4 regions of the Pseudoalteromonas sp. 20-MNA-CIBAN-0454 genome follow, and region 2 is predicted to be linked to each of the others. Evidence: predicted binding sites of a transcription regulator. Region 2 holds the regulator's gene; each other region holds the start of a gene.
What was found. Region 2 encodes sigma-54, which starts transcription at its own class of promoters, with help from an activator protein. Its sites were predicted from a motif close to GTTGGCACGNNNNTNGNNT; they were not measured.
Positions count from the first base shown of each region.

Region 1: the regulator sigma-54 is predicted to act here: its motif matches at 5,480-5,498, upstream of AAEZ22_RS02950 (EF-hand domain-containing protein).
Region 3: the regulator sigma-54 is predicted to act here: its motif matches at 4,505-4,523, upstream of AAEZ22_RS10770 (diacylglycerol kinase family protein).
Region 4: the regulator sigma-54 is predicted to act here: its motif matches at 2,310-2,328, upstream of AAEZ22_RS03355 (DUF1328 family protein).

Region 1 is NZ_JBEOOB010000004.1:58,349-65,870, forward strand. It holds gene AAEZ22_RS02920 (multifunctional CCA addition/repair protein) at 1-959, opposite strand, end outside; gene AAEZ22_RS02925 (hypothetical protein) at 1,102-1,329, shown strand; gene AAEZ22_RS02930 (DUF1543 domain-containing protein) at 1,345-1,845, opposite strand; gene AAEZ22_RS02935 (sigma 54-interacting transcriptional regulator) at 1,870-3,219, opposite strand; gene AAEZ22_RS02940 (hypothetical protein) at 3,222-3,764, opposite strand; gene AAEZ22_RS02945 (HAMP domain-containing sensor histidine kinase) at 3,766-5,223, opposite strand; gene AAEZ22_RS02950 (EF-hand domain-containing protein) at 5,534-5,767, shown strand; gene AAEZ22_RS02955 (hypothetical protein) at 5,795-6,022, shown strand; gene AAEZ22_RS02960 (EF-hand domain-containing protein) at 6,178-6,414, shown strand; gene AAEZ22_RS02965 (EF-hand domain-containing protein) at 6,422-6,658, shown strand; gene AAEZ22_RS02970 (amidohydrolase) at 6,782-7,522, shown strand, end outside.
Region 2 is NZ_JBEOOB010000011.1:4,354-11,875, forward strand. It holds gene AAEZ22_RS07160 (mechanosensitive ion channel family protein) at 1-801, shown strand, start outside; gene mgtE (magnesium transporter) at 889-2,247, opposite strand; gene AAEZ22_RS07170 (HPr family phosphocarrier protein) at 2,395-2,667, opposite strand; gene rapZ (RNase adapter RapZ) at 2,711-3,556, opposite strand; gene ptsN (PTS IIA-like nitrogen regulatory protein PtsN) at 3,578-4,030, opposite strand; gene hpf (ribosome hibernation promoting factor) at 4,035-4,322, opposite strand; gene AAEZ22_RS07190 (RNA polymerase factor sigma-54) at 4,349-5,842, opposite strand; gene lptB (LPS export ABC transporter ATP-binding protein) at 5,912-6,637, opposite strand; gene lptA (lipopolysaccharide transport periplasmic protein LptA) at 6,634-7,179, opposite strand; gene lptC (LPS export ABC transporter periplasmic protein LptC) at 7,169-7,522, opposite strand, start outside.
Region 3 is NZ_JBEOOB010000019.1:35,086-42,607, reverse strand. It holds gene AAEZ22_RS10795 (tetratricopeptide repeat protein) at 1-689, opposite strand, end outside; gene AAEZ22_RS10790 (cadherin-like domain-containing protein) at 749-1,255, opposite strand; gene AAEZ22_RS10785 (DUF4331 domain-containing protein) at 1,267-2,859, opposite strand; gene AAEZ22_RS10780 (anti-sigma factor) at 3,030-3,713, opposite strand; gene AAEZ22_RS10775 (sigma-70 family RNA polymerase sigma factor) at 3,710-4,234, opposite strand; gene AAEZ22_RS10770 (diacylglycerol kinase family protein) at 4,589-6,217, shown strand; gene AAEZ22_RS10765 (VF530 family protein) at 6,260-6,568, opposite strand; gene AAEZ22_RS10760 (YnjH family protein) at 6,623-6,925, opposite strand; gene AAEZ22_RS10755 (TIGR02647 family protein) at 7,132-7,365, shown strand; gene maiA (maleylacetoacetate isomerase) at 7,401-7,522, opposite strand, start outside.
Region 4 is NZ_JBEOOB010000004.1:145,720-153,241, reverse strand. It holds gene AAEZ22_RS03375 (aspartate kinase) at 1-840, shown strand, start outside; gene csrA (carbon storage regulator CsrA) at 931-1,122, shown strand; gene AAEZ22_RS03365 (YcxB family protein) at 1,173-1,640, opposite strand; gene AAEZ22_RS03360 (hypothetical protein) at 1,842-2,033, opposite strand; gene AAEZ22_RS03355 (DUF1328 family protein) at 2,099-2,269, opposite strand; gene AAEZ22_RS03350 (OadG family protein) at 2,913-3,158, shown strand; gene oadA (sodium-extruding oxaloacetate decarboxylase subunit alpha) at 3,171-4,952, shown strand; gene AAEZ22_RS03340 (sodium ion-translocating decarboxylase subunit beta) at 4,966-6,096, shown strand; gene AAEZ22_RS03335 (aldo/keto reductase) at 6,226-7,197, shown strand; gene AAEZ22_RS03330 (hypothetical protein) at 7,224-7,400, shown strand; gene AAEZ22_RS03325 (peptidoglycan DD-metalloendopeptidase family protein) at 7,495-7,522, opposite strand, start outside.

The sequences.
Region 1 (7,522 bases), on a different contig from region 2:
TTATGAACCGTTTCGGGCCTTAATTGCTCTAATGTATGACAAAGAGTGTGATTATCGCTAGTAAGTACGCCAATATCGCGAAAGCAATTAGGTATTTTTAAACGTTCACAAAACTGTTCAACTACAGCAACCCCATCTCGTTCATGGCCACGTAAATTACCGCGTTTTTTAAAACTGATCGCTTTACCAAAGTCGTGAGTTAATGCAGCAAAACGCGTTGCTAAATCAAAATTCAAATCGGCTGCACGCCTAAGTACTAACATGGTATGCACAAACACATCACCCTCGGGGTGATGTTGTTTAGGTTGCGGCACATTAACCATTTTCTCAAGCTCGGGAAAAATCCCTAAGCCTTGCAACGCTTGAAAATAAAGTTCGGGATGCTTTTCACCCAGGGCTTTTTCGGTCTCTAACCATACTCGCTCTGGCACTAAATGATTAAGCTCGCCTTGCTGCTTAAGCTGTTGCATTAGTGCATAAGTGCTCGGATGTATACGCCACTCGCTGCCAAAACGGGCTAAAAAGCGAGCTATACGCAACACCCGCACTGGGTCTTCTACAAATGCATCTGTTGTATGGCGCAGTATTTTATCTTTAAGGTCTTGTTGGCCGTTAAATGGGTCAATTATATTATCGTTAGCATCGAGCGCCATAGAGTTTATAGTTAAATCACGTCTGGCTAAGTCTTCCTCTAGAGTCACATCTGGGCTGGCATCAACCACAAAACCGGTATAGCCTTTACCACTTTTACGCTCAGTGCGCCCAAGTGCATATTCTTCTTTGGTTTTTGGGTGTAAGTAAACCGGAAAGTCGCTACCTATCGGCACAAAGCCTAGCGCTTCCATTGCCTGTGGCGTTTCGCCAATAACAACATAATCGTTGTCATTTGATGCTCTTTTTAGCAGTAAATCACGCACTGCACCACCAACTAGGTAAACCTGCTCCAATGCTTTATCCACGTAACCTCCAAAAACAAATACCAAAACCGCAATTAATGGTACTAATTATACCCAAAACCATATTAAAAGTCTGAGTAGTTTGACCTACCGCTAACTTGCTCATTACAATAGCGCTTTATTTTTAGCTAAAGTCATAACAACAATGAAAAAGCACTCTGCAAAAAAAGAACTCATGCTACTGCCTATATTACTGGTGGTTATTTTAATGTGTGTGGTGGGGCACTTTTTTATGCAAGCGGATTATCAAGACAGTAACATGATTGAATACATGTTAGCAGCGCTGCCATTTGCAATGTTTGGCTTAGTGGTTGTAGCCTTTAAAATGGCGGCTAAAAGCGAAAAAGAAGAACAAAACGAGCAGGATTCTTAATCCTGCCTTATGTGTTTAAAGTACATGATAACCAAACCAATCAGGTTTTATTTTTTGTGCTTGCCCACTTGGGGTCAGTTTTATACTAAGCTGGCTGTCGAGTAAATCTATTGCAAAGCAATCGTCTACGTCGTGTAAATCATCTTTATGAATATGGCTAAAGCCAGCGAGTAAATCGTTTTTAGCGCGCTGTTTGGCCTCTTGACTACTGCTTGCTACATACAGTGCAAAGTCGTGTTGCTCAGCCATTAAATCGCTTCTGTAGGCGCCTAAGTTTACAAAGTAAAGCTGTTTAGTTTGCTCAACTGGCGTGTCGCTTACTGTAACTTTATAACCATCTATGTGGTTAATTGCCATGTAGCTATCCATATGCACGCTGTTTTTGTCGCCCACCCATTGGCTTTTTAATTTAGTATAGGTTTGCTCAATGTTTTGCCCAACTACAAAACGAATGTCGTGCATTTCTATATGACAGCCCTGAATTCGCCCACCTAAATACACCATGAATAACTGCATGTTTAGTTCCTATAAATTGGTTATTTAAGCTAAATTATCAACATCTATATTGTGCTTTTTAATCAGTTTATAAAAATCTGAACGGTTACGTTTAGCTAGTTTTGCGCCTTCGGCGACATTTCCACCAGCCATTTTAAGGGTGTTTATTACGTAGTCGCGTTCAAATTCTTTTTTAGCGTCGTTTAGCGACAATGGCTCTACATTTTTTTCGTTGCTATTTAATGCACTTAGCACTAAATGCTCTGAAATAACTTCGCTTGGGGTAAGTGCTACAACTTGCTCTACCACGTTTTGAAGTTGGCGAATATTACCTGGCCAGTCGTAACGCACGAGTGCGTGCATGGCGTCGTTGGCAAAGTGTTTTTCGCTTTGCTTCATTCGCTTTGCAATACTGGCGCTAAAGTATTGTGCAAGTAGACTTATATCTTCGCGACGCTCGCACAAAGGAGGGAGTTTTAAATTAACCACGTTTAAGCGGTAGTATAAATCCTCCCTAAACTGCTGATTTATAATCGCTTCGGGGAGGTTTTTATGAGTTGCCGATACAATGCGAACATCTATGGCTATTTCTTCTTGAAAGCCGACTGGACGTATGGTTTTTTCTTGCAATACGCGCAGTAACTTAACTTGTAAATTAAGCGGCATATCACCTATTTCATCTAAAAATAAGGTGCCTCCCTCAGCTTGTTGAAACAGTCCTTGGTGATCTTTTATTGCCCCAGTAAACGAACCTTTTTTATGACCAAATAATTCTGACTCTAGCAGTTCACCCGGTACTGCGCCGCAGTTTATCGCTACAAATGGGCCTTTACTTACATGGCTATGCTGATGAATAGCTTGAGCTAATAACTCTTTACCCGTACCACTGGCTCCCGATATTAATACGTTAACTTGCGTTGGCCCTAGCAGTTTAACTTGCTCTAGCAAATGTAGCATAGCGCCGCTACGGGTAACTATATTGCTAGTGGGTATTATTTCATCGGCATTTACGCCGTGTATTTCTATCGCTTTTGCTAAGCTGTCGAATAACTCGTCTTTATCTATTGGTTTGGTAATAAATGCAAAAATGCCTTGTTTGGTAGCCTCTACCGCATCAGGAATAGAGCCATGCGCTGTCATCATAATAACGGGCAATGCCGGATAGCGGCTTTGCAATTGGCGGTGCAGTGCCATGCCATCCATTTCGTCCATGCGCAGGTCGGTTACTACGGCATCGAACACTTGGCTTTTTAATATTTGTAACGCAATTAGGCCGCTCTCGCAGGTGGTAACCTCGTAGCCTTTTGATTCGATACGAATAGCGAGCAATTTTAATAAGCTGGCATCGTCATCCACTAATAATACTTTTGCACCTTGCGGTTTTATTGCTGGCATAACTACTGCTCCTTAGTTTCTTCGCGTAATAACAGTTGCTGCTCTATGGTTGCTAATGACGAGAGCGTTTGTTGCATTTTATTATTAAGTGCTTGCTGCTCTTTTTTAGCATTTATTTGTAGTGTTACTTGTTGTTTTTGTAGCCATAAATACTGTTTTATATCGTCTGGCCAATAGTAAGCTTGGTCAAGTTTAAGTAACTTACTCATTACCGTATTAGGATCGCTACTAGTGTTTAAACACATAAATTGAAAAAAGTTTTTTAGTTCTTTTTCGCCAACAAAATCTTTGTTATCCGGGGTTAACTTAAAACCACCACATTTATTAGCATGCCAGGCTATTACTTGCTCCGCAGGGGGATACATAGGATCGCTTTTAGGCCGAGGCTTTGGGCTTGGCTGGCTGTTTTTATCGCTCGTTACTTTAGTTTGAGTTTGCGCCACTGGGCTATCAACCACTTGCTGTTGGGGGTTATTAGTTTTGCACCCCGATAAAATGATGGCACTGCCACACACACATAAAATAGCCATTAAACGCGAGGTCATGCTAGTTAACTCCTTGATTTGTTATTATGGGAAGCGTAATTAAAAATCGACAACCTTGGGGTTCATTTTGCTCTATTAATAATTGTCCGTTTAATTGCTCTACTGACTCTTTAACAATAGTTAAGCCTAAGCCACTGCCTTGTAGCGTAACATTTTTGCTATGCTTACCTTGATAAAATGCGCTAAAAACATGTGCTTTTTCGTGCTCTTTAATTCCGCATCCCTCGTCGCTTATCGCCATTTTTAGCTTACTGTGCTCAAAGGTTAACGCTATAGATACTGCCTGCCCGTGTTGTGAAAACTTTAAGCCATTAGAAATTAATTGCACTAAAATCATTTCAATTAACTCCCCAGGTAACGCAAGCGCCTTATTAGGTAAGTTGTTATGCCAAATAAGGGTTTGCTCTCGGGCTGTTAGGCGGTGCTCAAAATGACTATTAATTTTATTAATTAAATGATTAAACTCAACCTCACTTACGCTGTCTTTACTAGTACGAATCGCGTTATAACTAAGTAGGCTGTCAATCATAGTACGAAGGCGCACCATAGACTGGCTAATAAGCTCAAGTACAGCGCGTTGCTCTTTAGTTATAGGGCCAACTATTTCATCGCTGAGCAAGTCGGTGCCCTCGACCATTGAGGCTAGAGGTGTTTTAAGTTCGTGGGTAACGTGGCGTAAAAAGGTGTCTTTTTGCTGCTCAAGTATATGTAACTGAGCTTGCACCCATTGTAATTTATTACCTAATTCAACTAGCTCTGCTGAGCCTTGCACGGCTATTTTTTGTTGCCAGTCACCTTGCCCTAATTTACCAATAATTTTAGTCAAGCTTTTTAAGCGGCCACTTATACGCCACAAAAAACCGCCTCCTACTAAGAGTGTTAGCGGAATTAGCGCCACCAGCCAGTTAATAAATGAAGTTTGTAACTGCGCTATTTCTTTTTGATTATTAGTAATTTGGGTTTCGCTTTTATCGCGTAACCATAAGGTAAGTTCGGCGAGTAAATCGCTAATAGGTAAAAACAAGGCTACCTGCTGTTGTTTTTGTTCAACAAGTTGAGTGTGTGCTAGTTGCAGAGTATTCGTTAAACGCTGCCATTGTGCGGTGTGACTTTTACTGGGCGCTATACGTGTAAGATCTTCAATACTTTGTAGCGATGCTTGCCACTTATCAACTATGAGCGTATCGAGTGACTCACTTTTTAGTACCCAATTTTGCCGAGTAGCGCGCTCTAAACTATTGAGTTCTTGTTTTAAAATATTAAACGATTTAGTTACTTGGTAGTTATTACTAACAATTTGCTGAGTTACAGCTAACTGCTTATTAAGCGCATTTAAAAATACAATAACCACTAACGATAAGGGTAATAACGACAGCAGCATACTCATTACAAACTGGCTAATTAAATTAGGGCGCCAATTAAGTATTGCTTTGTATTTTTCAGCCATCGCTGCTGGCATTGCATCCATCCTTTAGTAACTTTAAACAGCCTATTATTAAGCGTTTAAGTTATACACTAGCTGAATCAATTTATATATCTGTTATTCGTACTGTAAAGCCGCCTGTTGCCAAACAGCAACAACTCAACTCTTTGATTTGTATTGCTTCTTTATTTATAAGCCAAATTTCGTTGCAAAAAACACACAGATACCTGTAAAACTTGCTTAACCTATAACACCAAAAACCATAAGCAACTGAATTTAAAAGATAAAAATAATTGGCATCGTTTTTGTAATAGTTAATCTAAGTTTATCTTATAAGGAAATGACCATGAGTAATCGCTTTTTAATTATTATGCCAATCGTTGCGCTAGGCTTTTTGAGCGCTAACGCGCTGGCAATGGATGTACAAGCTACTTTTAATGAACTTGATAAAGACAGTAACGGTACTCTCAGCGAAGCTGAAGCTGGTGAGGACGCCGTACTTCATGAAAACTTTTCACAAATAGATACTGATCAAAATGGTCAGCTGTCGCTAGATGAGTTTAAACAGTTTATTAAGTAACTAACCTAGTAACCAAAGGAGTTTTTTATGAAACAGCTTATAGCCGCATTTTCGTTACTGTTTTTAGTTATTAGTGCTACTGCCCTGGCTTCATCGTTTAATGCTCGTTTTGCTTTTTTAGATAAAAATATGGATGGAAAAATATCTATTACCGAAGCCAAAAAAGATAAAGAAGTAATGAAACAGTTTTCTGATTTAGATGTAAATAACGATGAAATGATCTCTAAAAAAGAGTTTGAGGCGTTTAAGCCTTAAGTTTAAATTCAAGTTTGGTCTTGTAAAATTAACTAAAAGTATTTGCTATAACCCCTGAGGGAGTGTGTAAATGGATTTAATGTTGGGCGTTAAATTATGGCAAGTACTTTATTTTATTACGAATGACATTAAAATGAGCTTTGCGAAGGAGCACCATGAAGATACGCGCTTGTTTAGTTAGTTGCTTATTATTACTAAGCTTTAATTCATTAGCACTTGATGTAAAGCAACGTTTTGATCACCTTGATACAGATCAAAGCGGCTATTTAATTCACCATGAGCTTGAGGCTCAACCGCACTTACTAAACAACTTTAGCAAATGGGATAAAAACCAAGATAATAAAATTTCATTGGTTGAATTTAAAAATTATCTTACGAATAACCTCTACTGAGTAATTTATGAAAAATATAAGCTATATAGCGCTCGTTGCGCTTAGTATTTGTAGCACACCAAGCTTTGCCAGCAGCAATAACATTGCCAAGCAATTTGAAAAATTTGATCGTAACCAAAACGGCTTATTAAGCCGAGCAGAAACAGCCAGTGACCCTGCCCTATGGTCTCGTTTTGCAAGTTACGATAAAGACAAAGACGGCCACCTTTCTTTAAGCGAATTTACACTTTATGCAAGTCAGTAATTAATTTACCAATAAATTAACTGGCTTACTCTGCACAAATAACAATCCAACCACCTCAAGTGGTTGGTATTATAAAAGTGAGTTTGTTATGTTAAAGCCATTAACAATAAAAATAAGCTCACTATGCCACTCAAAAAAATAATCAAACCATTGCTACTCGCTTGCCTTTGCGCAGGCTCAAGCCTTGCGGTTGCGCAAACTAAAGTTATTTACAACGCCAACGGCTACACACCTTTGTACAAAGGTGAAGTGCAGCAGTTTTCTACTTTAGTTATAAAAAACGGTAAAGTAGTTAAACTTGGCGGCGATACGCTAAAAAATAGCTTTCCTGATGCCAAGCTTATTGACGCTCATGGCAATACGCTATTACCGGGTTTAATTGACGCACACGGTCACATTATTGGTTTAGGTAATAACCTGTCACAATTAGATTTACGCGGTGCGCTTTCTATTGATGAAGTTACTAATAAACTCAAGGTATTTGCAAATAACAAACAAGGTTGGATTATTGGCCGTGGCTGGAATCAAGAGCTGTGGCAAAAAAAGCAGTTTCCTACCGCTGCCGATTTAGACAAAGTAGTGAGCGATCGCCCTATTGTACTATCGAGAATTGATGGCCACGCTATTTGGGTAAATAGCAAAGCCCTAGAGCTTGCGGGCATTACTGCAAACACCCAATCGCCAGAAGGCGGCGAAATTATTAAAGACGAATTTGGCAATCCTACTGGTATATTTGTAGATAAAGCAGAATCGTTAATTAAACAATTTATGCCAAAACCATCAAAACAAACTCTTAGTGACTCTTTAGATGCTGCCGGTAATCATTTATTAAGTTTAGGGATTACCTCAACCCATGATGCGGGT
Region 2 (7,522 bases):
ATGAAAAATTTATTGCGCCGCTCCCTCGATTCAAAACAGATAGCTGATTTAATGGCTTCTATATTTAAAGTGCTGATATTAAGTGTAGGAGTGTTTATAGCACTGGATTTTATGGGCTTAAAAGGCACGGTAACGTCATTACTAGCTGGTGCCGGTATTGTTGGTTTAGCGATTGGTTTTGCATTTCAAGATATGACCGAAAACTTAATAGCAGGTATTGCTATGGGTATTCGTAAGCCATTTAAACCAGGTGATGTAATAAAAACTGATGATGTGTTTGGCTCTGTGCATTCAATAAACCTGCGTAATACACTAATAGAGAGCTTTTATGGGCAGCAAATACTAGTGCCTAATAAAATACTATTTAGAAATGTATTGCGAAACTACAGCACGCTAGGCGTTAGACGCATAGAAGTGTCGGTAAGAATTTCATTAACAGAAGACATAGAAAAAGCCGCAAACGTTATTGTGGATAAAATTAATCAATTTGAGTTTGTAATACGCCAAGATGAAACGGCCGTATACGCCGAGAGTTTTGGCGACAGTAGTATTAATTTATTATTGTGGTTTTGGATTAAATACCCTGGTGAGCCAGACTTTATGACAGTACGCCACAAAGGTGTTGTGGCAGTACAGCAAGCACTAAATGAGGCTGATATTCGTATTCCATTCCCAATACGTAGTTTAGATTTTGGGGTTAAAGATGGCGAAAACCTCGATGCAATAATAAGTAATAAAGTAAATACACAATCGTCAAAGCAAGAAGGAGCCGATGGCTCTACAATCAATAAAGAAGACTAGATAACCTGAACGCTGGTTAAATTATATTGCGTAAAAGTTACTTTTAACCAGCGCGCATTTACACAGTAATGTGCGCTGGTTTACTGATTAAACCAGCAACCAAGTTGCGGTGCCTAAAAAGGCAAATATACCTACTATATCGGTTACTGTAGTGAGTATTACACTGCCAGCAAGTGCAGGGTCTATTTTCATACGTTTAAGTATTATAGGAATACACGCACCCGCCACACCCGCAACAACTAAGTTCATAAACATTGCAAACGCCAGTACCGCGCCAAGCATTAAGTCCCATTGCCATAGGGCTATAACACTGGCAATTAAAACAGCCCATAAAATACCGTTTAATGCACCAATGGCGAGCTCTTTTATCATTACAAAACGTTGGTTAGTTTGGTTAATATGGCCCACTGCTATACCACGAATAACCAAGGTTAATGACTGGCTACCGGCCACCCCACCCATTGAGGGGACAATGCCGTTAAGCACGGCTAAAATAGGCAGTATTGCTAAAGTGCCTTCAAAAAAGCTGGCAACAAAAGCAGCTGCCAGAGCCGTTAATAAGTTAACACCTAGCCAAACAGAGCGTTTTTTTGAGCTTTTTAAAACCGGTGCAAAGGTATCTTCTTCATCATCAAGACCCGCTAAACCTAATAAGTGATGCTCTGCGTCTTCACGAATTACATCAACAATGTCATCGATAGTAACACGGCCAAGTAGCTGGGCGTTGTCGTCAACTACTGGGGCTGATATCCAGTTATGACGTTCAAATAACTGCGCCACTTCGCTTTCATCCATCGAAATAGGAATAGACTCACAGTCTTCATCCATTAGGTCGTGAACAATTTTTTCGGGCGAATTGGTTAGTAAGGTACTTAACGATAAAGCGCCTAAAAAACAGTTATGCTTATCGACAACGTAAAGGTCGTCGGTACCCTCAGGGAGTTCGCCGCGCAGACGAATGTAACGCAGTACCACATCTAGGGTTACATCAGGGCGAATGGTTACTGTATCTGTGTTCATCAGCGCGCCAGCAGAGCGTTCCTGATAGGAGAGTGCTTGCGTAGCACGTTCTCTATCTTGAATGTCCATGGCGCTAACCACGTCTTTATAAACCGTGTCAGGCAGGCTTCGCAGTACTTCACCTAAGTCATCGTGGCCCATGTCTTCAGTGGCAGCAGCAATGTGCTTAGGTTCCATTTGGGCAATAATGCCTAAACGTACATCTTCAGAGAGTTCTTCAAGGACATCACCTTGTACATCTGGATCAACTAATTGCCAGAGCAGGCGGCGAACTTTATGTGGTGATGATTCTAGTAAAAGTGCGGTATCACAAGGAGCTGTTTTTGCCAGCATGCGCCTAACTTGAACAAACTGACCACTATTGAGTGACTTGGTCACTTGTTGTAATTGTTGTAGTGGGTAGTCTTGTTCGAAAGTTTCGGGCATTGGCGTCCTTAATTTATTTTTATAACGTTAGGGAAGAAGTTAGTCATTAACTTCGTTCAGTTTATCTTACTTTTTTTAGCCAAACTAGCTTAAGGTTTCACTAACCCTATATTTTAGCTCGTTTACTTGGTTTAAATAAAGTGCCTACTATTCATGTTCGTTAAAGCGCTGCGCTATTAATTGGCCAACGGCATGTAAAGCATGCTCAGCATCGGGTCCTTCGCACACTACTTTTACTTCTTTACCTTGGCTGCTTTCTAGTAACATTAAAGCCAGTACGCTATCGCCAGCGGCTTCTTTTTCATCTTGAAATAAAGTAATAGATGCGTCAAATTGTACCGCTAATTGTGCTAATACGGTAGCGGCTCTAGCATGCAGACCAAGTTTGTTTTTTATTAAAAACGTATTTTCTAAGCGCATAAGATACTCTACTTAAGCTGAACAGATGATTATTTAAATTGAATTATTTTTCTTGCTCGCGATGGCGAATTTTTACATTAGGGTGAGACATAGCAAAGCTTTCACCAATTGTTTGCGCTAAATAAACTGAGCGGTGCTGACCACCAGTACAACCAATAGCAATGGTTAAATAACTGCGATTATTACGCTCTAGGTGTGGTAACCACGTTTGTACAAAGGTTTGAATTTGCCAAGTGAATTTTTGCACAATACTATGACTAGCTAAATAATCTTTTACTGGTTGATCTAATCCAGTTAAAGGCTTGAGCTCCGGTTCCCAGTGTGGGTTTGGTAAAAAACGCGCATCAAAAACATAATCAGCACCTTTGGGAATACCATGCTTAAAGCCAAACGACTCAAAGGTAATGATAAGCTGTTTGTCTTTTTTACCGAGTATGGTTTCACGCATAGATTCAGCAAGTTGATGCACACTTAAATCGGTTGTATCAATGACATGATCAGCCCGCGTTACGAGTACATCGAGTAATTCTTTTTCTTTTTTTATTGCTAAATCTAGCGGTAGCGAATCAATCGAAAGCGGGTGCAAACGACGTGTTTCTGAATAACGGCGGATTAACGTTTGATCGTCGCTATCTAAATAAAATAACGTTGGTTTAGCAAAGTCGGGCAAGTACTCAAGGATATCGTTAAACTGCTGCTGGTCTTTAGGCAGGTTACGCACGTCTATACTAACGGCTATTTTATCGTAGTTATCAGAGACACTGCGCACTAATGAAGGCAGCAAATTTACCGGAATATTATCTACACAATAGTAACCTAAATCTTCTACAACACGTAAAGCAACTGACTTACCAGAACCTGAACGGCCACTTATAATAATTAATTCCATTTACCACCCCTTTATTAGTAACTAGGATTGATCCAAAATAACTTGGTATAACGCTTCATCAGACTTTGCCGCACGCAATTGCTTACAAAACTCTTTATCGTTTAGTTTATCAGCTATTGTGGCTAGTGTTTTCAAGTGCTGCTGGTTATCGCCATCGGGCACTATAAGCGCAACAAAAATATCAACTGGACGATTATCAATTGCATCAAAATTAATAGCGGTTTCGCTTATTAAAATTAAGGCAAGAGGCTCTTGTGCCCCGCTCATACGGCCATGTGGAATTGCTATTCCTCGGCCAATACCGGTACTACCTAGCTTTTCTCTTGCCAATAAAGCAGTGAGAATATCTTGCTGAGGTAAATACGGCATTTTTTTATGCGCGAGTTCACTGATGAATTCTAAAATTCTTTTTTTACTATTAAAAAGGACCACAGCTTTGCTGCAGTCCTGGCATATAAGTGAGCTTAATTTCATAGTGTTAGTGTCGAGCAAACTTCTCTTTGTGTTTAATTACTTGACGATCGAGTTTGTCAATCAACGAGTCAATGGCAGCGTACATATCTTGGTGTTCGGTCGATGCAAATAGCTCAGCGCCACTTACAAAAATTGTTGCTTCAGCTTTTTGACTTAATTTTTCTACATCGAGAATAACATGCACATTAGTTATGTGATCTGAGTGTCTTTGCAGCTTTGCAAATTTATTATTTACATAGTCTCTTAATGAGTCTGTAATGTCTACATGACGACCAGTTAAGTTTAGTTGCATCAGCATTTTCCTCTTTGTTGTACGTCTTAAATCAAGCTTTTACGTTGATTCGACGGGGGAATAGCCAGAGATTCGCGATATTTTGCAATTGTCCGTCTAGCTACTTTAATTCCTTGCTCAGCCAATATATCTGCAATCTTGCTATCACTCAATGGTTTGGCTAAGTTTTCTGCAGCTATCAACTTTTTAATCAGGGCACGTATGGCAGTTGATGAACATTCGCCACCATTTTCGGTGCTTACATGGCTTGAAAAAAAGTACTTAAGCTCAAAAATGCCACGTGGAGTGTGCATATATTTTTGCGTAGTGACCCGTGAAATAGTCGACTCGTGCATTTCAACTATTTCGGCAACATCGTTTAATACCATAGGTTTCATGGCTTCTGGGCCATGTTCAAAAAACGCTTGTTGCTGCTTAACAATACAATTAGTTACTTTCAGGAGTGTTTCGTTTCTACTTTCTAGGCTTTTAATAAACCATTTAGCTTCTTGTAAGTGCGAGCGAATAAATTGGCTGTCACCGCTGGATTTTACTGTACGAGACATAGCCGCATATTGGCTGTTAACACGTATTTTTGGCATGCTATCTGGGTTTAGCTCTACCACCCAGCGGCCTTTTATTTTTTTAACAGACACGTCAGGTATAACGTATTCAGACTCTTCTCTGACAATAGTATCCGCAGGCTTAGGATTAAGCGTATGAATAAGTGTCATTATTTCTTTAAGCTCTTCTTCTTTGAGCTTAGTTTTTTTCATTAACGTACGATAGTCGCGAGCAGCGAGTAAATCGATATGATCAGTTAACACCATTTTTGTTTCGTTAATATAAGGGGTGTCTTTATCAAATTGATTTAATTGAATGCATAAGCATTCTTGCAAGCTGCGAGCTGCAATACCAACAGGATCAAATAATTGAATGCGCTTTAGCACTGCTTCTATTTCATCTAGTTCTACTTCGTGTTCGTCGTCAGTTTCTTGGTTAAAGCTTGCTAAAAGGTCTTCGCAACTGAGGGTTAAAATACCAGAGTCATCTACGGCTTCAACGATAGCTATGGCAATAGCTTCGTCGGTAGGGCTAAAAGGGGTGAGCTGTAATTGCCACATTAAGTATTCATGCAGGGTTTCGGTTGATGCACCTTGATAAATAGATTCATCTTCAGGCATTGGCCCTGATGAAGAGGCAGGCGCTGCGCTCATATATTCATCCCATGATACATCCATGGCCATGTCGTCGCTTATGGTGTCTTTATTTAGTGCTTCGCCGCTATCTTGCTCATACTCGCTTGGGGTGTCGTCAGCAGAGGCGCTAACAGTAATGTCATCTGCTTTTTGCTCGTTTTTACCTGCTGATTCTTCCGTGTAATCTTGTTCATCAACTTCAAGTAATGGGTTGCTATCAAGTGCTTCTTGTATTTCTTGCTGGAGATCCAAGGTACTAAGCTGCAATAAGCGAATAGCCTGTTGCAGTTGCGGAGTCATTGTAAGTTGCTGGCCCATGCGCAGCTGTAATGATTGCCTCATTTATCTCTAACAATCCTTATAAATTGATATGATTAATCTTAGCAGATGCTTATAGTAATAACATAAATATTACAGTTTGAACTGCTCGCCTAAATAAACATCACGTACTGTTTTATCGTTTAATACAAATTCAGGAGTACCAGATGCAATTAGCTCCCCATGAGAAACAATGTAGGCTTTTTCACAAACATCAAGGGTTTCCCTTACATTGTGGTCGGTAATTAGTACGCCAATACCACGATTTTTAAGGTGTTCTATAATTTTTTTAATATCGAGTACTGAAATAGGATCCACGCCAGCAAAGGGCTCATCAAGCAATATAAATTTAGGATCTGCAGCTAAAGCACGTGCTATTTCTACGCGGCGACGTTCACCACCAGATAGCGCCATACCTAAGCTGTCGCGAATATGTTGCAGGCTAAATTCGTCCAATAAACTATTTAGGGTTTCTTCCCTGGCTTGTTTATTTAGTTGCTTACGCGTTTCTAAAATAGCCATTAAATTTTGATACACAGTGAGCTTTCTAAAAATAGAAGATTCTTGTGGTAAATAACCAATACCTAAACGAGCACGGCTGTGCATAGGAAGTAAGGTAATATCGTTATCATCAATTAATATTTTACCTTTGTCGCTATGAACTAAGCCTACAATCATGTAAAAGGTAGTGGTTTTACCTGCGCCATTTGGGCCAAGTAAACCAACAATGCTGCCAGCTTTTACTTCAAGTCCTACATTTTTAACAACTTCACGGCCTTTATAGCTTTTTGCTAATAGCTCTGCTTTTAATGTACTCATGGCTGACCTTTATTGAGTTTTTGTTCTTTTTTTACGTCTACAGGCACTAAAATAGTGTGTACCCGATCAGTTGAGTTTTCATCTTTTTCAGCGCTTATAAGCTGTTGCTCTATATCGTAGGTGATGCTTTTAGCCGTAATTTTTTGCCCAGCTTGAGAAATGTTTGCATCTCCTACCAGGGTTAAAAAACGTTTCGCTACATCGTAACGTACTTCGTTAGCGCTGGCGCTCATGACAGTGCCATCTGCTTGCTTTTCTTCAAAATATGCAGGGCTGCCCGTGGCAATTAATAGTTGTTTATTACCGCCAAGTTCGTCGCGCTTATGTACTTCTAAACGATCGGCGGTGATACGACGATTACCGTGAATTATCTCGACGTTTTTCTCAAAAATACCAACGTTTTCTTTTAGTTGGCCTTCTTGGCGGTCAGCACTAATAGAAATTTGATTAGCTAATGGGGAAGTACTTTGCTCTGCCGCATTACTATTAAATACAAGTATAAGCGATGGAATAATAAGTATTTTTGCAAGGTTATTGGTCATAATATAGTGTTCGCGTATGGTTAATTAGTTTTATCACCTCGGTTGTTAAATTGGCTTCAAGGCCTTTACCGGTGATCTTTAAATTCGGTCCAGTTATAATAACGGGCTGTTCGCTGCGCATAGTGAGTAGCATTATATCTACTTGAATATTGTCGGCGGTAATTTTGTCTATCATTGCGCCATCAATTAAGTTTTGGGCAGTTACATTACCCTCTAAAATTAATTGTCTTTCATCGTAAAGTGTTGCTTCATCAGCATTGATACGCCACGTTTTTTGTCTGTCGTCGTACAATATGAAAGTAGGTTTTTCGAATAAGGTAAATCCTAGCTGCTCGTAAAGCTC
Region 3 (7,522 bases), on a different contig from region 2:
GCTAATTGAGTATCGGCCCACAGTACAATAAGGCTCACCGGCGCAGACTGTAAATCGACATAGCTAATGTAGCTCAGCGCAGTTTGGTAATTATTTAATCGATAGCTCATTTCACTTAGTACATGGGCAGTGGCTAAGCTAATATTTTTATTATGGGTAATCTTTTTTAATGCATTATAGCTTTGTATTAGTTGCTCTTGCTGGCTTTGTACATCTAACACGCAAGTACTTACGGTAATAAGGCTTACTTGCCCAATTAATGCCGTACAATGCCCTTTGGCAGCAGTAAATTCACCTTTGGTCATGTAAATATTAGCCAGTAATAAATGACTATTACTGTGATTTGGCTCAGCAACTAATACTTCAGTGGCAATTTTAATTGCAGCATCAAATTGGTGCTCTTTTTGTAGTACTCGTGCATATAAATAACCAATTAGTGGAGTGGGGTTTTGGTTATACAAAGTTGCTAAATGTGTTTTTAACACACCTTGCAAACGTTCAGTTTGCCCAGCATATTGGCTATTTATAACTAGTTCGTTTATTTCAGCAACAGACAGTTGAGCTACTATATTTGAGTTGCTAGGGGCAATAATTGCATTATCGGCGGGGGTAAAAGCGCTGGCAAATACATTGCTTGAAAATAACATACCCATAAGTAGCAAAATTAATTTAGTGTAAGGTAATTGCATTTTATAGTCCTTTTGAAAAAGCCATCCGTGGCCTGTCAGCTTTGATTATGACTTACTGATTAATTACCTGTTGCAGGGTGGAGGCCACCAACATCTGTTTCGGTGTTGGTAAATACTCGGCCGTTAATAGACAGTGGCTCAGCGTTAGTAGGTTGATTAAATGCATCGGTTGCAAACTGAGCAAAATCGACTTGCAATGCTTCAATAGTAATACTTATCGTTGCTGTTACTTGGTTGTTAACCCCATCAGACACACCAAACATAAAGCTATCTGACCCTGTTTGTTCTTTATTGGGCGTGTAGGTGTATGTGCCATCGGTATTTACAACTACGCTGCCGAGTGTGGGCTGTGTTGTTATGCTGTAGGCAAGTGTGTCGCCATCGGCATCTGCTGCGTCAAGCATGTCGTTAATAGCCACCTCAGTTTGCGTGGTTACCATGGCATCGCTTGCTGTGGGAGCAACATTAACAGCCACTGTTGGCTCGTTGTCATTATCGCTACCACAGCCGCTTATTGCTAAAACACTTATAAGCAAACATGCCTGTGTATATTTTAAATTACGCATTGTTTTACTCCTTATTTAGAACCCGCAAGTGGGGTAGTAAGGTAGGGAAAGCTTGCATCCATCATAGTGGCATTTATTGGTGCGCCATCGGTAAATTGCACAGTACCTACTTCAGCATCCTCTGGTTTACAAAGCCCTAAATCAGTGTCTACGCCTGCTACCGGGATAGGGTGACATAAACGACCCATAACAACTCTTAGTGCTATATCAACAACGTCATCACCTGGGCGACGGCCATTTGGAAATCCGGCTAAATCATTACCTACTACCCCAAATGTTGATTGTTCAGCTTGTGCTGTTGCTGCAATTTTAGTGTTTAAACGCAGCATTTCTGATGGCGTTACTGTTGTTTGCTGGTTAACACCGGAAAAACCAGTTAAAAATGCGGTTATAAGGTCATTACGTGGAAAGTTTGTAGGTGCAAGCGTTGCAAAATTTGTCCCTAGGGTGGTATTAACCGCATCTTTAAATAAAATATTTAATAGTTCAGGCAGTGAAGGATGCGACACATAATCTAAAAATTGGCCATCATCTTTAGGATGCGCAGTAGAGAAGGTGTCTTTATCTTTAATACCAATTACTAGCTCATTAACCAGTGGGTTACCTAAACGCGAAACTTGCGTTAATGCGCCGCCGTTAACTGCGTTATTTGCAAACTTAGCATTAGGATTTAAAATACGCGCTTGCGGTAAGCTTGCTGTTGTCCACGAACCAATTACGCCATTACCTGAGCCAACCACACAGCTTTTAGGTACTTCAATTGCTATAGAGGTAATGTTTTTATCAGCTAAATCATCGTTATCTGCCGATTGTGTTATGCCACCAGGAAAGCCCGAGCCATCACCAGCACCCGCAGCACTGTCGCCTTCAACGGGTACGTAGTTTACTAAATCAAAGGTTTTGCCTAGGTTAACTACAAAAGGGTCTTTACGTTGACCAACGAACACTTTAGCCATGCCATCACAGTTCGCAATAGCGACTTGATACATAAATTGGTCGGCATACATTTGGTAATCTTGCTTTGAGGTAAAGGTTTTATTACCTACATAATCAAGCGGTTTATTAAAAGTAGTTGAGCTAGTAGTAGTGTTACTAAGCTGTACGCTAGTGCCTGTTTTTTGCGGGCCGCTGATCATTCTTACGGTGTAAGATTCACTAAAGTTAGCAGCATTATCATTACCTGCCGTAATACCGCCGACATTTTTTAGTGGTACAGATACAGTACGCTGATTGCCCTCAGGGCCTACGGTTAATTGCACACCTTGATTATTATTAGGCAACATACTTTTAAAGTTAAACGCAAAAGTAATATCTTCAACAGCGTCACCATCGTTATCAATGTGAATGCTGTAAGTAGCATCAGGATCCATGGCAAAGTAATTAGGACCACCGTAGGCATCTTGCAATGGAATGTAATTAGCAATCAAGGTAACAAAGTCACCACGACCTTGCTCATAACTATTAAAAACATAAAAGTCGGTAGAGTCTAATGTTGGAAAGCGACTAATATTAGGCGCTTCTCTGTGGCTTGATGCTTCACTTGGTGCACTTACAAAAGTAGCACATATAACAACTGCGAGTATTGATGGAGTAAAAGCTTTCATGACTTTGTCCTTTAGTTTTTGATTGAAGTCATTAGTAATACGAGGCAGGGTTTAAATTGGATGCAAGAAAGTTAACTTATTTTTAATTAATGTGCTTTATTTGTTAATTCACGCTATTTAGCTCTAATACCTTATTACTGAGAAAAGATAAAAGAGCTGTTTTTAGTAATTTATAAAAGTACTAATTCAGTAGTATAGAGTACTTCGCTTGGCTCGCCGTTTGGCGAGCCGCCAATAGGTTCTAAACTTACAGCCAATAGAGCAACATTACTGGCTTTAAAAAGGCTGTTTTTAGCTAGCGTTTTGCTACCTGTTTTAGGGAGTAAGCCCAGCGATATTGGTGCGTCTTGGTCTTTTAGTATCATCCACAGCTCATAGTCTTTATCTGTTTTAGCAACAAGCTGACTACTTGCCTTAATTGATAAAGCCTGCTCATTAACATCAATAAACCATAACGGTTGCTGCGCTTTATTTTGCACTAATGCAATTTGCTGAATATTGCTAACATTAGTGGCCGGTTGCATTACTAAAAAGGCTAATACAATTGAAGCTGCTGTAGCAACAAGCGACCAAGTGCGCCAAATTGAAGGTTGTGTACGAATTATTGTTTTCGTTGGTTGGGGCTGGTTTTCAATTTGTTGTAATATTTTTGGCCATAAGTCGTCACTTGGTGCTAGTGGCGTAATAGCGCTGGCTAAATTATTTAAATTTTGCTCCCACATTGTTGTGGCCTCACGTGCTTTGCTGGAGTTGAGGAGTAATCGCTGAAAACGCTTACGGGTTGAGCTTGATAGCGTACCAAGTACATATTGCCCTGCAAGTGCATTTAATACCTCGGGTTTATTATAATTCATAGGGTTAAACACCTTTGTAGCTGAACTAGTCCACGGCGGATCCAACTTTTTACCGTACCTAAAGGCGTGTCGATATGTTCAACTAATTCACTGTGGCTTAAGCCTTTGTAATAGGCCAAGTGAATCGCTTGTTTTTGCTGTGGCTCTAATTGCTCTATACAGCTTACGAGTTTGGTGTTTTCGGCATAACTTACCTCAATATCGTGCTCGTTTATATCGTCGTCGCCTAGTGATTGCTCCTTGCGCACTTTGTTGTAGCGCAGCGCATCAAGGCTTCGGTATCTAACAATGCTGATCATCCAGCTAATAACCGTTCCCTTAGATGAATTATACTCAGATGCGTTATGCCAAATTTTAATAAAAGCTTCTTGCAATACTTCTTCCGCATGCGCTCTGTTTGTTAACATATTTAAAGTTATAGCAAATAATTTTCCGCTGGTTTGCTGATAAAGATTAGCGAATGCGTGTTTATCGCCTTGAGCGGTTGAACACAAAAGGGGGAGTAAATCGTCGTTTTCCATGATTACCTTAATATTTTTATTATTAGTTAAATAAACGTGTGAGAGTTGTTTGTGGATGCAAAAACATGCTTAGATGTGCTTATAGATTAGCTGTAATACAGCTCAATACAAGTAAACAAAGAGTATTGCTGTTACTTTATACCAGTGTGAACAATTAACCTACTATAGTGTAAAAGTAGCTACGGTTTATAAGTGGGCTAATAAAAGGCTTAATAAATAGAAATTAAAATGTTAATTATCAATAATATAACTAACGAGGAATAAGTGAATGCTGGCGTGAAATTTGCTTTTACAATATTAAGGCATGATTAATAAATATAACAACAACGAGCATATATTATAAAAGGAGAACATATGTGGGCTGCAATTAGTTACTTACTATTGGCATTTATACTCATATTTATTGGCTGGGAAGTTAACTCAATTTACTTTTCGATTGTATTTTATTGGAGTGCATTGTCACTACTTTTAGTGGGGGGCGCTTATATATTCGATATAGCAAAAGTGTTTAGAAAACGAGAAAACGGCGTTATCCCTTTTTATATTCGCTGGGCGTTTATTCCTTTTTTATTTGGCGCACAATTATACAATGCGTGGGCTCGTAAACACGATAAAGTGCCGCCTATTCAAAAGATTAATGAACATTTGTTTTTGGCATGTCGATTATTTCCCTCTGACATAGATACGCTAAAAGAAAACGGTATTACCGCAATACTTGATGTAACGTGCGAGTTTGACGGTTTAGAGTGGAGCTCTACGCAAGAAAACATTAATTATTTAAACATTCCGGTACTCGATCATAGCGTTCCTACGCATTCGCAGTTAAACCAAGCAATTAATTGGATCCATCATCATGTACAAAAAGATCGCCGTGTGGTGGTGCATTGTGCTTTAGGGCGCGGGCGCTCTGTGTTTGTAATGGCGGCCTACTTGCTTAGCCAAAATAAAGATGCCGATGTGCATCAAATACTGGCACAAATAAAAGAAACTCGCGAGACAGCTAATCTTAATAAACGCCAATTACATCACTTAGCTAAGCGCCATAAAAAAGGTGAGTTAGTAATTAAAAACAAAGCATTTTTGATTGCAAATCCAGTGTCGGGCACAAAAATGTGGCAAGACAAACAACACCTAATTATTGCTAGTTTATCGGCTTATTACGACTTAACCGTATTAACAACCTCAAAAGAAGTTAACGGCGTAGCGCTTGCTAAACAGGCAATAAAAGAGCAGCCAGATATTATTATTGCTTGTGGTGGTGACGGCACAGTGACAGAAGTGGCCAGTGTATTAGTGCACACTAAATGCAGGTTGGGTATTATTCCGCTGGGCACGGCTAACGCATTAGCGCATGTGTTAATGGGCATAAAATCAAAATTTATTCCTGTTGAACAAGCCTGTGATTTAATTATTGATGGGCAAACAAGTTTAATCGACACAGCTTATTGTAACGACGAGCTAATGTTACTACTGGCAGGAATTGGCTTTGAACACTCCATGATTGAAAAAGCCGACCGTGAAGCTAAAAACAAATCTGGGCAACTGGCCTATTTAAATGGTTTTTTACAAGCTTTTGGTGAACAAAAAGCACAAGTATTAACAATAAAGCTTGATGATAACGAACCAACGCAAGTAAGTACCAATAGTTTTATTGTTGCTAATGCCGCACCCTTTACTACTTTGCTAGCTCAAGGTGGCGGGCAGCCCGATCATAGTGACGGGCTTCTTGATGTGAATTGGTTAATACCCAATAAAGAAAATGGCACTACAGTACTGAGTATTGCCGAGCTTATGTTTAGCAGCATTACACAAACACATTTAGCTATTAATTCGCATCATACAAATGCTAAAAGAGTGGAAGTAAGTGCAGAGCAAGAGATTAAATACGTAGTAGATGGAGAGGTGAAAACTTCTAACAAATTAGTTATTACAATTTCACCTGGATCATTAAACGTTATTTGCAAAGAACAGCTAGATAAATAATACACGGCTATAAAACGGCGTTATTACACGCCGTTTTATTATTTATTTTTTGATCGAAGGCCAAACAAAGCCCGATGTATCAGGTGCTCTATCGGAAGTGGGCCTTGGTGCACTTTTGGGTCTACGAATTGGCTTGTTATTTATGGTATGAATATAAAGCGCTTCTACTTTATCTCGTGCCCATGGGGTTTTACGCAAAAATTTTAAGCTCGATTTAATGCTTGGTGCATCAGTAAAGCATTTAATTTTAACCTGTTCACCCAAAGTTCTCCAGCCAAGTCGTTGCTCTAACTCAACAAGTATTTGTTCTAACGTTACCCCATGTAAAGGGTTTTTAGGTTGATTATCCATAGCTACACTACTTATTTAAACTGCGCATAGTGTAACTTAATTCACTCGTAGAGGCTAATTCACTGTAATTGTAGCGGGCTTAGTAGGGTAAATAGCATTGCCTTGTTTGTCGAGTTTAAGCCAAATTAGTTGACTGTTGTTATGTTGTACAAATTTAGCCCCGCAAATAAGCGTAAATGAGTGTATTTGTATTAACGCTCCTTCGCTGTAGCGTTTATTGTCGTACCAACAACTTGTGTCGGTATTTACAAACTGATTAGCATCGATAACAGAGTGGGTTTTAATTGTATTAGCATGGCTGAGTAGCGAATAGCTTAAGCAGCTAATATAAAAACATAAGATTAATAAATGGCGCATTTTAGTCTCAAATTGTCGCAGGTTTAAAAATAATACACTAAGCTAAAAAACATGCTAGGGTAAGGTATACACAAACACCATAAAAATGCGTAATTGGGTATTTTATAGCACCTTAACATTAGACAGCTGCTTATAGAAAAGGCGCTTTCTTGACTTGGGTATATTTATATTTAGTAAAACACAGAACAATAAATAGGTGAAAATATATGCAATTTAACCAAACAATGATCGATGAATTTACACTATTAGCTAAATTTCCGCGTGAAAGTAAAATGCAGGGAATTAAACTTCATTCAGACGCAGAGCCTAGCTTGTTAAGCGCCGCACAACGTTTATTTGATAAAGGAATTATAGATAGCCCAGATGGCGGTTATTTAACTGATCTGGGCTTAGAATTAATTGACCATGTAACTGTGGTGCACAGTGCCTTACAAGGCTAATTTTCTGGGTTAATTACCTAGGCTAATTATTTAGACTAGGTTGCATCAGGTTGATTTTGTGGTGCGGCATCCATAAATGCATCGAGCTTATTACAACGCTCATAAATGGCTGCTATTTTAGGATATGCGGCCATATTTACATTAAAACGAATAGCAT
Region 4 (7,522 bases), on a different contig from region 2:
CATAACCGTATTGCAATTATTGCGGGTTTTCAGGGCCGTGATATTGAAGGAAATGTAACTACATTAGGGCGTGGCGGTACCGATACTTCGGCGGTTGAAATTGCTGGAGCAATAAAAGCTGACGAATGTCAGATCTATACCGACGTTAACGGCGTATATACTACAGACCCTCGTGTTGAACCTAATGCACGACGAATGAGCCAAGTTACCTTTGCTGAAATGCTAGAGTTAGCAAGTTTAGGGGCTAAAGTATTGCATATTCGTTCAGTTGAAGCGGCAGGAAAGCACAATGTGCCACTTAGGGTGCTATCAAGTTTTTACCCTGATGCTGGTACATTGATTAGTTTTGAGGAGAGCGATATGCCTGGTAATGTCGTTTCGGGTATTGCGTTTAATCGTGATGAATGTTTAATAAATGTAGAGGGTGTACTTAGTGGTACACGATATCTTGCAAAGATTTTGAAACTTTTTGCAGATAATGGCATCGAAATAGATATGATTAATCAAGTTAATCATAATGTTGACAAAGTAGACTATGCTTTTACTGTACACACAAATGATTATTTACACGCATTAGACGTTTTAACAGAGCAGCAAGCTCAGTTAACAGCACAAAATATTTTTGGGTTAACAACAGTCGCTAAAGTGTCTGCTGTTGGTATGGGTATGAAGTCACATTCGGGTGTTGCTAGTTTATTTTTTGATGCATTAGCTGCAGAAAATATTAATGTTATTTTAGTGTCTACATCAGAAATTAAAATATCGGTTTTAATAGATGAAAAATACCTAGAGTTGGCTGTTCGTGCATTACATAAGATATTTTTAACAGAAAATGAATAGATTGATAGGTTTTACTTACTTTTTAGTCTAATTTTCATTAAAATGTTTTAGCGGAATCTTATAATTTTATTGGAACAAGGGAGCAAAAGAATGCTAATACTAACTCGTAGAGTAGGTGAAACCCTAATGATCGGTGACGAAGTAACCGTTACTGTTCTAGGTGTTAAAGGGAATCAAGTTCGAATCGGTGTTAACGCACCAAAAGACGTTTCAGTGCATCGTGAAGAAATTTACATGCGTATTCAAGCTGAAAAGTCTAACCCTGAACCTGGCAATGCTTAATCAGCAATGTATATAACTTAGTTACATACTGAGTTATTGCCAAAAGCCACTCACTGAGTGGCTTTTTTGTGTATAAAATTAAGTGTTTCGGCAGTTAATATGTGCTTGGATATATACTGCATACCTTTTTTGTTTTTTAATAGTATGCCGCGCTCTGTGGTTATAACTTCGTTAATATCTGACCACAGAAGTTGGGTGTTTTTATAAAAGTTACTCGATTTAATCCCTTCTTCGTCAAAGGTAAGGGTGACCTCAGACCCCGAGGCTTTGCTTAGCATTTGTCTAGTAACCCACCAAGGACGGCGATAATAAAAGGCAATACATTCGAGTACCGCAACCATGATCAGAAAAGATCCTAGGTAATGATCGTCTAAACCATAAATTCCAAATAAACCGAGTGCTACTAATAGCGCCAATAAAAAGTATTTTGGTTGCGCGCGCTTGCTATGCGCAACTGATTCGTCAAAGCACTCATAAAAATAAGGCTTATCAAGCGTGTAGGTTGTTGTAAGTGTCATATAGAAGTTCTTAAAACATAGTTATATGCATTTTAACAAGCTAACCAGTAAATGCGCAGTTATATAATAAATAACTGCATAATAGATAAAGATATTGGCGTTTATTATTTATCAGATCCAACCTTTAATTTAGATATTATTTTATTACACACATAAAAAAACGGCTCATTTTAGAGCCGTTTTTTTAATAAATTAGAAGAATTAACAGTTAGTTTCTTCTGCATTTACACCTTCTTTTACTTCTTCACATGCATCTTCAACTTTGTTTTGCACGTCAGTTACTGCTTCGTCAATACGTTCACCAGCATCTTCTGCGTGGTTATCTTCACAGCCCATAATAAATAAACTTGCGAATAGGCCAATTAGTGCTGCTCTTAAAGTTGTCGAATTCATAATGTAATTCCTTGTAAATTTTGATTTAAATGATTTTTAATTAGTTTAAAACTTTAGTTTGTTACCTAGGGCTTTTTGCCACGTAGGGCACCCGATACTAAAGATATAACTAAAAGTATTAAAAATATAAAAAATATAATTTTTGCAATACCCGCTGCGGCGCCTGCTATACCACCAAAACCTAACACTGCAGCAATTAAAGCAATTACTAAAAAAGTGATTGTCCAGCGTAACATTGTATTCTCCTTGGTTTATCAAATTTGCTCAATGGATATGATGCGAGTTACGTGCCATTGTTTTTTTGCTTTTAAATCAATGGTTTGCTTTTGTTTGTGTTATTTCAGCGTGCACTCAATGGTAAGTTTTACGCTTTGCTATGTAATTTATTCATACTGATACAAGTGATTATGGATGTTAGTTTTTTATAAGAGAAGTTAGCGCATATTGATTTTTAGAATGGAGTTTAAGAGCTATTAAATTGCAGTTCGAGACTTGCGAGCATAGCGGGCTTAATAACAGCGGCTATTTAAATGGTTGAATAATTAACAAATATATTTGGTAAGACCAATTGCCAGTGGTGAAATTACTTTATGCTAATAGAACTGTTAACGCTTTACTTTAAGTGCATTATTAACGGTTTTTAGGTCGCCTATATAACTTTTATTTATATTCACTATTTTTATTATCTATGTAATAGCGCGTATCTAGTCCTTTTTGTAGTGTTAAGTTAATTAATAGCATGTTAGTTTTGTTTAAATTGGTTTTACCAATTTACAGGCTATAGACAAAACACTGTTTTTTGTTATTATTCGGTGAATAATTATTTACGTAAAATGATTTTTTATTTTTATTTCGGTATAAGTTTTATAGGAGAGGAAAATGGATATCACTGCTTTACTTACAACAGCAAGCAACTTAATGCTAACCGGTATGGTGGGGGTGTTTGTGTTTCTGTCATTATTAATTACCTGCGTTACGGTTATGTCTAAGCTGGTATCTCGCTTTGCAGAGCCTGAGCTTGCAATGCCTGCCAGAACACCGTCTTTTAAATCACAAGGTGTGCCTAATGAGCACATCGCCGCAATTAGTGCTGCCATTGCTCAGTACAAAACAAACAATAATTAAAGGAGCACTTAAATGGCTAAATTAAAATTAACAGAACTGGTACTACGTGATGCGCATCAATCATTGTTAGCAACTCGTATGCGCCTTGACGATATGCTACCGATTGCAAAAAAGCTTGATGATGCAGGTTATTGGTCTATTGAGTCGTGGGGTGGAGCTACGTTTGATTCGTGTATTCGTTATTTAGGTGAAGATCCTTGGGAGCGTATTCGCGCACTAAAAAAAGCGATGCCAAATACTAAACAGCAAATGCTATTACGCGGTCAAAATTTATTAGGTTACCGCCATTATGCTGACGATGTAGTAGAAAAATTTGTAGAGCGTGCCCATAAAAATGGCGTTGATGTATTTCGTATATTTGATGCAATGAACGATGTACGTAATCTTGAAACGGCAATTAAAGCGGCTATAAAAGTAGGCGCACATGCCCAAGGGACTATTTCTTATACAGTAAGCCCTGTTCATACGCTTGATATGTGGTTAACGCTAGCTAAGCAGTTGGAAGATTTAGGCTGTCATTCAATTTGTATTAAAGATATGGCGGGTTTATTAAAGCCGTACGATGCTGAAAAACTAATTAAAGCACTAAAAGAAACTGTATCTATTCCAATTGCAATGCAGTGCCACGCCACAACAGGTTTAAGTACTGCGACTTATCAAAAAGCGATTGATGCAGGCATTGATATGCTTGATACCGCAATTTCATCTATGAGTATGACTTACGGACACACCGCAACTGAAACTATTGTATCGATAGTTGAAGGGACTGAGCGTGATACTGAGCTTGATTTAAATCACCTAGAAGAAATTGCTGCTTACTTTAGAGATGTACGTAAAAAATACGCGGCATTTGAAGGTAGCTTAAAAGGGGTTGATGGCCGTATTTTACTCGCGCAAGTACCTGGTGGCATGTTAACTAACATGGAAAACCAGCTTAAAGAGCAAGGCGCAGCAGATAAGCTTAATGAAGTTTTACTTGAGATCCCACGTGTACGTGAAGATCTTGGCTTTTTACCTTTAGTAACACCAACGTCGCAAATTGTAGGCACTCAAGCGGTACTTAATGTACTAACGGGTGAGCGCTATAAAACAATTACTAAAGAAACAGCTGGCGTATTAAAAGGTGAATATGGCCTAACACCAGCACCTATGAATAAAGAGCTACAAGAGCGTGTGCTTGATGGAGCAGAGGTAATTACTTGTCGTCCTGCAGATAATATTGCACCTGAGCTTGCAACGCTTGAGGCTGAATTATTAAAAGAAGTACAAGAGCAAGGTTTAACTCTTGCTGATGAGCAAATTGATGACGTACTAACGTATGCGTTATTCCCACAGGTTGGTTTGAAGTTTATTAAAAACCGTAACAACCCAGATGCATTTGAGCCAGTTCCTTGTGTTGAAGATAAAAGTAATAAAGCTCCCTCTAAATCAGCTTCAAATAACAACAGCGTTAAAGCTGAGCAATACAGCGTAAAAGTAGACGGTAAGGTTTACGACGTTGTTGTAGCTCAAGGCGGCGAGCTTAAAGAAGTTACATTAAAAGACTCAGAACATATTCCTCAGTCTGCTTCGGTTGCATCAGGCGAAACACTTAACGCCCCTTTAGCCGGTAATATTTTTAAGATAAAGGTAAAAGCAGGGCAAGTTGTGAATGAAGGTGATGTAGTGATTATTATGGAAGCCATGAAAATGGAAACTGAAATACGCGCTACGCACACCGGAACAATTGCTGAAGTGTTAGTTGGTGAAGGCGATGCTGTAACTACCGGCGACGCTATGATTGCATTAGCTTAGGAGTAAATAGAGGATGGATGGTATTTTAAACCTCTGGCATGCCACAGGCATTGCTAACTTTACATTTCCAGCGTTGATTATGATTGCGGTAGGCTGTTTATTATTGTTTTTGGCAATAGCCAAAAAATTTGAGCCCCTATTATTATTACCTATCGGCTTTGGTGCAATATTAACTAATATTCCGGTGGCTGGTTTATCCGACCCCGGCGGCTTACTGCATTATGTGTATTATGTAGGTATTGATACCGGTATTTTTCCACTATTAATATTTATGGGAGTAGGCGCGTTAACTGATTTTAGTGCGCTAATTGCTAACCCTCGTATGTTGCTATTAGGTGCAGCTGCACAGTTTGGTATTTTTGCTACACTGTTTGGCGCTATTTTACTTAACTATGTACCTGGTTTTGAATTTAGCCTGCAAGATGCGTCGGCTATTGCGATAATTGGTGGAGCTGATGGCCCAACCGCTATATTTTTAGCCTCTAAACTGGCACCCGACTTGTTAGGTGCGATTGCGGTAGCTGCTTATTCGTATATGGCATTAGTGCCAATTATTCAGCCGCCAATTATGCGCGCATTAACCACGGTTGAAGAGCGCCAAATAAAAATGCCAGAGCTGCGTAAAGTATCTAAAAAAGAGAAAATTATTTTTCCGTTAATGGTACTTAGCTTAACAGCAATGTTTTTACCTGCGGCGATACCTCTGGTTGGTATGTTTTGTTTAGGTAACTTAATGCGAGAGTCGGGTGTTGTTGATAGATTAAGTAACAGTGCTCAAAACGAAATCATCAATGTTACAACTATATTTTTAGGTTTAGCTGTAGGCTCAAAGCTTGCTGCAGATAAGTTTTTAACTGTTGAGACGATTGGTATTTTAGTGCTTGGCGCACTGGCTTTTGCAATTGGTACGGCATCTGGCGTATTTATGGCGAAAGGGTTAAATAAAATATCTAAAACGCCGATTAATCCATTAATAGGTGCTGCGGGAGTATCGGCTGTACCCATGGCGGCACGCGTAGTAAATAAAGTAGGCCTTGAGAGCAATCCACATAACTTTTTACTTATGCATGCAATGGGGCCAAATGTTGCCGGAGTACTAGGCAGTGCAGTTGCAGCAGGTATTTTATTAGCACTTGTTGGCTAACATCAATTTTAAAATCCAACCGATTAGCGCAGTTTACTGCGCTTTTTTTATGCTTAATTTATAGGGATAGGTTTTTATCGACTGTTTTTGTTACAGTAAGCTACTTGTAATTAATTAAGGATAGCCGGCATGCATGACACTCCTTTGGCAAAATATTTACCTAATGTTAGCAAGCTCATATTTGGTTGTATGGGACTTGGGGGAGGCTGGAATAAAGACCCCTTAACTAATACTCATACCCAGCAGGCACATGTTTGTATAGATACAGCAATAGCCGGTGGCATTAATCTTTTTGATCACGCCGATATTTATACATTTGGTAAAGCTGAGCAGGTGTTTGGCCAAGTCCTTAAGCAGCGCCCAGAGCTGAGAGAGCAAATTTATATCCAGTCAAAGTGCGGAATTCGTTTTGCCGATGAGCAAGGGCCAAAGCGCTACGACTTATCAAAGCAATGGATTGAGCAATCAGTAGAGGGCTCTCTTAAGCGGTTAAATACTGATTATTTAGATGTACTTATGCTGCACAGACCCGACCCTTTGATACAAGTTGAAGAAGTAGCTCAGGTATTTAGTCGCTTAAAAGAAAGTGGCAAAGTACGTCATTTTGCGGTGTCTAATATGTCGCAGCAACAAATACAGTTTTTACAAACAGCCCTTGATATGCCCATAGTTGCCAACCAAATTGAAGCAAGCTTAAAGCAATCAGCCTGGGTTGATGAGGGGGTATATGTCGGTAACCGCGATGGCAAAGACATTAACTTTACTCCCGGCTTTATAGAATATTGCACCGAGCAGGAAATACAAATTCAAAGCTGGGGTAGCTTATGCCAAGGATTATATTCAGGAAAACAGCTGCAAAATGCATCACCTGCAGATATTAATACCGCTATATTAGTTAATAAGTTAGCAGCACTTTATAGCACGTCTGCCGAGGCTATTGTATTGGCTTGGTTACTGCGCCATCCGGCATTAATTCAACCGGTAATAGGCACAACTAATGCTAAGCGACTGGCTGCATCGTGCAGCGCTGTAAATATAGAATTAACCCGAGAGCATTGGTATGCATTATATGTCAGCGCCAAAGGGCACGAGTTACCCTAATTTAGACCCCCACTTAAGGTATTACTATGAATATATTCGTTATTTTAATTAGCTTGTTTGTCGCATTGTTAATATTAATTCCGTTATTAGAAAAGTATCAAAGTAAAATAGGCTTAGATGGCGCTAAAAAATACAGTAAGTATATATGGCCACTGGTAATGGTATCGTTAGTGGTACAGCTAATTTATGTATTAATGAATTAGTGTGTCAGTCTATTATTCATAGGCAAAAAAATTATAGGTACAAAAAAGCCTTTGCAAGTTACCTAGCAAAGGCTTTTTTAATAATGATTTAATGTTACTTAAGTGCTAACTGTAGTTCGCGG